2 regions of the Alcaligenes ammonioxydans genome follow, and region 2 is predicted to be linked to the other one. Evidence: riboswitches for the same ligand, from Rfam matches in the RefSeq annotation. Region 2 holds a riboswitch; the other holds the start of a gene.

The links. Region 2 has a riboswitch for glycine ahead of FE795_RS17260 (D-amino acid dehydrogenase). Riboswitches for the same ligand answer to the same signal wherever they lie in the genome.
Region 1: another riboswitch for glycine. It lies ahead of FE795_RS06225 (amino acid permease); the one in region 2 lies ahead of FE795_RS17260 (D-amino acid dehydrogenase).

Annotation. Positions count from the first base shown of each region.
Region 1 covers NZ_CP049362.1:1,379,623-1,381,824, forward strand. Annotated here, with positions in the region: gene FE795_RS06225 (amino acid permease) at 1-1,305, opposite strand, end outside; glycine riboswitch at 1,720-1,809, opposite strand; gene FE795_RS06230 (isochorismatase family protein) at 2,064-2,202, opposite strand, start outside.
Region 2 covers NZ_CP049362.1:1,675,646-1,677,847, reverse strand. Annotated here, with positions in the region: gene FE795_RS07585 (ABC transporter ATP-binding protein) at 1-913, shown strand, start outside; glycine riboswitch at 1,006-1,093, shown strand; glycine riboswitch at 1,098-1,178, shown strand; gene FE795_RS17260 (D-amino acid dehydrogenase) at 1,227-2,202, shown strand, end outside.

The DNA.
Region 1 (2,202 bases), 300 kb from region 2:
CAGGCAGATGAACAGCGCCAGGAACCAGAACGGCGTGGCAATCAGGCCGATCAGGGTTTCTTCTTCCTGGCTGAACAGATAGAGCGCGAAGGCAAAGAAAGCCAGGGTCAGGTAACACATGGGAATCGCAAAGGGCATTTTGTAGCTCGATGCGGCATGGGCTTCGGGGCGAACCCGGCGGTACTTCAGGTAGGTGATCAGGATCACGGCCCAGACAAAGATAAAGCAGATGCTGGCCACGGTGGTCACGATGGTGAACACACGCATGACATCGCCTTCTGCATACAGCAGGAACAGGCTGGACAGCAACAGGGCGCAAGAATAGATCAGGCCATTGCGGGGGGTACCATTGCGCGACAGCTGGCTGAATGCTTCAGGAGCCAGCTTGTTCTTGGACAGACCGTACAACATGCGGCCTGTCGAGAACATGCCGCTGTTGGCCGAGGACAGGGCCGAGGTCAACACCACGAAGTTGATGATGGCAGCGGCTGCACCTACGCCGATCAGCAAGAACATGTTCACAAAGGGGCTCTTGTTGGGGGCCACAATATCCCAGGGAGTGACGGTCATGATGGCGGTCAGGGCCAGCACGTAAAACACAATCACGCGAACGGGAATCTTGTTGATGGCTTTGGGCAGGTTCTTGGCAGGGTCCGCTGTTTCAGCCGAGGCCGTACCCACCAGCTCAATACCCACGAATGCGAAGATGGCGATCTGGAAGGCAGCAAAAAAGCCACCCAGGCCATTGGGGAACATCCCGCCCCGATCCCACAAGTGGGTCAGGCTGGCTTTTTCACCGGTTGGGCCCACAAAGCCGGTAAACAGCAGATACGCACCCACGCCAATCAGGGCCACAATGGCAATAATCTTGACCAGTGCAAACCAGAACTCCAGCTCACCAAATAATTTGGCCGACAGCAGATTAAAGACCAGCAAAAAAGCAATGCAGGCCAGTCCTGGTAACCACAATGGAATATCCGGCCACCAGAATTGGGTATAGCCGGTAATGGCCACAATATCTGCAATCCCAATGACTACCCAGCAAAACCAATAACTCCAGCCCAGAAAATAGCCCATGGTCGGGCCTAGAATATCGGCGGCGAAATCGACAAAAGATTTGTATTCCAGATTATGCAGAAGCAATTCTCCCATTGCCCGCATAACAAAAAACAAAAAGAACCCGATGATCATGTACGTAAACAAGACCGAGGGGCCGGCCAGGCTGATCGTGCGGCCTGATCCCATAAATAGCCCTGTGCCGATAGCGCCTCCAATTGCTATCAGTTGCAGGTGCCGGTTTTTCAACGAGCGCTGCAGTCCAGATGAATGTTGCTGAGACACACTGTTCTCCTGATTTTTATTCGTTCAAATGCGTAATTATGACTGTGCTGCGAGAAAACAAAGGGTACAACCCGTCCTCAAGGACGGTTTTCTTGATACCGATCTAAATATGATGGGGAGCGCACAACAGTCCTCCTTGTTCTGATGACATGAAATGTCAGAACAGACCTGTGTGCGATTAAAAATAGAAATAAAGTAGTGGTGGGTCAGGCGTCCAGAAAAGGCACCTGACTATCTGCTCATAGATAGACTCCGGACAAATAGGTGAACAAAGACCATATGGTCTCTGTACCCCCTCTGTCCGTTTACCTGAGAGCTTATCCATCGGTTCGCGATGGTCCCCTTCGGTGGGCACGGGTGTGCCTCTCTCCAGATGGTCAAAGGTTCAGGATTCTTTTGCCTGAGAGATTCCGGGGTCGTTGCTCCGTCGGCGCTTCATCAATGTGAAGACTCTCACCTGAACCGTTATTGACGCCGCTATTGTATAGACAGGCAAAAAGCGATGACTACTAGCGTTAACCTGTAGTGTTTTAAGACGGGTAATTCTTGTTTCTTGGCCGGTTTTGTGGCTATGTGGGACCGCAGACATGAGGCGCAGAACGCTTGGCAGCTGGGCACTGAAGCGGGCCGATGCGATGCATCAGAGGGTCGACAGGCTTAAGAGCGTTTAGCAAGCGGGTGTCAATGACAAGCAAGGCGTAACGCAAGGGGAGTGACTAAGGTTATGGCGGGTCCTGCTCAAGCCGCAGCTCGCGGCTATGAATCGTGCGACCGAAGTGATGTTTCCACAGCTTGATGCCCATCGCGCCGGATCGATCCAGCGATGAACCCACGGTTAGATCGGTAATCAGGGTGGGATGC
Region 2 (2,202 bases):
ACAGCCCTCCCAAGGGCGTATCGCCATCAATGAGAACGTGCTGTACGACTCGCAAAACCGTATCGACCTGCCCGCCGAGGCGCGCAATCTGGGCCTGGTTTTCCAGTCCTATGCCTTGTGGCCACACATGACCGTGCAGGACAATGTGGCTTATCCGCTCACGCTGCGCAAAACCTCCAAGGCGCAAAGCCGCCAAAGGGTGGACGCCATTTTGGATCAATTGGGGTTGAAAGGCCTGGGCGAGCGCTACCCCAGCCAACTGTCTGGAGGGCAACAGCAGCGTGTGGCCATTGCCCGTGCGCTGATTTACAACCCCCCGGTCATCTTGCTGGATGAGCCACTGTCCAACCTGGATGCCAAGCTGCGTGAAGAGGCCCGCGTGTTCCTGCGCGAACTGATTGTGAAAATGGGCCTGTCCGCTTTGATGGTAACCCATGACCAGGCGGAGGCCATGGCGATTTCGGACCGGATCCTGTTGCTGAATGGTGGCGAAATCGAGCAACAAGGTACCCCGCAAGAGGTCTACAGCAATCCCAAGACCCTGTACACCGCCGAGTTCATGGGCTCGAACAATCATCTGCAAGGCAAGGTTACCGAGCAACGCGATCAACAAACTCGGCTTAGCGGCCCTGGTTGGGAGTTATGGGGCCATGCCGCCGCTCCTCTGAGCGCCGGCCAGCACGCCACCGCCGTGATTCGCGTCGAACAAGTGCAACTGAATGCGCAGCCCGGCCCCGATACGCTGCCACTGCAGCTATCCACCAGCATGTATCTGGGCGACAAGTGGGAGCACGTTTTCCGCATGGCCGACCCGACTGCCGGCACACTGCGAGCTTTCGGACCTGAACCACTGCCCAGTGGCGTGCATCATCTGCAATTGCCGCCCTCCAAACTGTGGATTTACCCCTCCTGATCCATCGCTCCAAACCGGGAGCCGCCCCCCACAGCTCCCGGTTTACCCTGATTGCAAACTTTTGTAAGCGCGGCTAATGTAGTCGCGTCACTACAGGCGGTATGAAAGAGACCTGTTCAGTCAGGCGCCGACGGAGCAACCACCCCGGAATCTCTCAGGCAAAAGGATCGTACCAGCCCGACACTCTGGAGAGCGGCGTTTGACGCCCACCGAAGGAGCCCAGCCAGATGCACAGGTTGGATAAACTCTCAGGTCACAGGACAGATGGGGTATTGCCACTACTCGGTGGTAATTCACCTGTCAGGAGCCTGTTATGTCGCATATTGCCGTCATTGGTGCCGGTATTTCCGGAATCACCACCGCCTACGCCCTTAGTCTGAAGGGCTATCAAGTCACCGTTATTGACCGCCTTCGCTACCCCGCGATGGAAACTTCTTTTGCCAATGGCGGGCAGCTTTCCGCCTGCAATGCCGAGGTCTGGAACAGCCGCAGCACCATTTTCAAAGGCTTGAAATGGATGATGCGCAAGGACGCTCCACTGCTCTTCAACCCCAAGCCAAGCTGGCACAAATACAGCTGGATGGGCCAATTTGTGGGGGCAATTTCCGGTTACGAGCGCAACACGATCGAGACCGTCAAGCTGGCCATTGCCGCTCGCGAAAACTTGTATCAGTGGGCCAAGGACGAAAATATTGATTTCGACCTGGAGCAGCGCGGCATTTTGCATATTTACCACACGCCCGGCGGCTTTGAGTCTGGCAAAAAAGTCAGCCAGCTACTGCAAAAAGGCGGTCTGGAACGCCGTACCGTTACCAACGAAGAAATCCATCAGATCGAACCTGCTCTGCAAGGCACCTATTACGGCGGTTTCTTCACGCCCTCGGACGCCACCGGCGATATTCACAAATACACCCGCGGCTTGGCCGATGCGTGCGCCAAGCGCGGCGTGAAGTTTCTGCAGGATACCGAAGTCCTGGGTATTGATTGCGGCCCACCGCACCGTATCCAGCTCCGTACCGGCGAAGGTGCAGATGCCCACACCCATACGCTGTCCGTGGACTCCCTGGTCGTGTGCGCTGGCGTAGGCAGCCGCCACCTGGCCCGTATGCTGGGCGACTACATCAATATTTATCCCGTCAAGGGCTACTCCATCTCGGTGTACCTGGATACGCCCGAAGCCCAACATGCAGCCCCCTGGGTCAGTTTGCTGGACGAAGAGGCCAAGATTGTGACCAGCCGCCTGGGCAAAGACCGCCTGCGTGTGGCCGGCACCGCGGAATACAACGGGT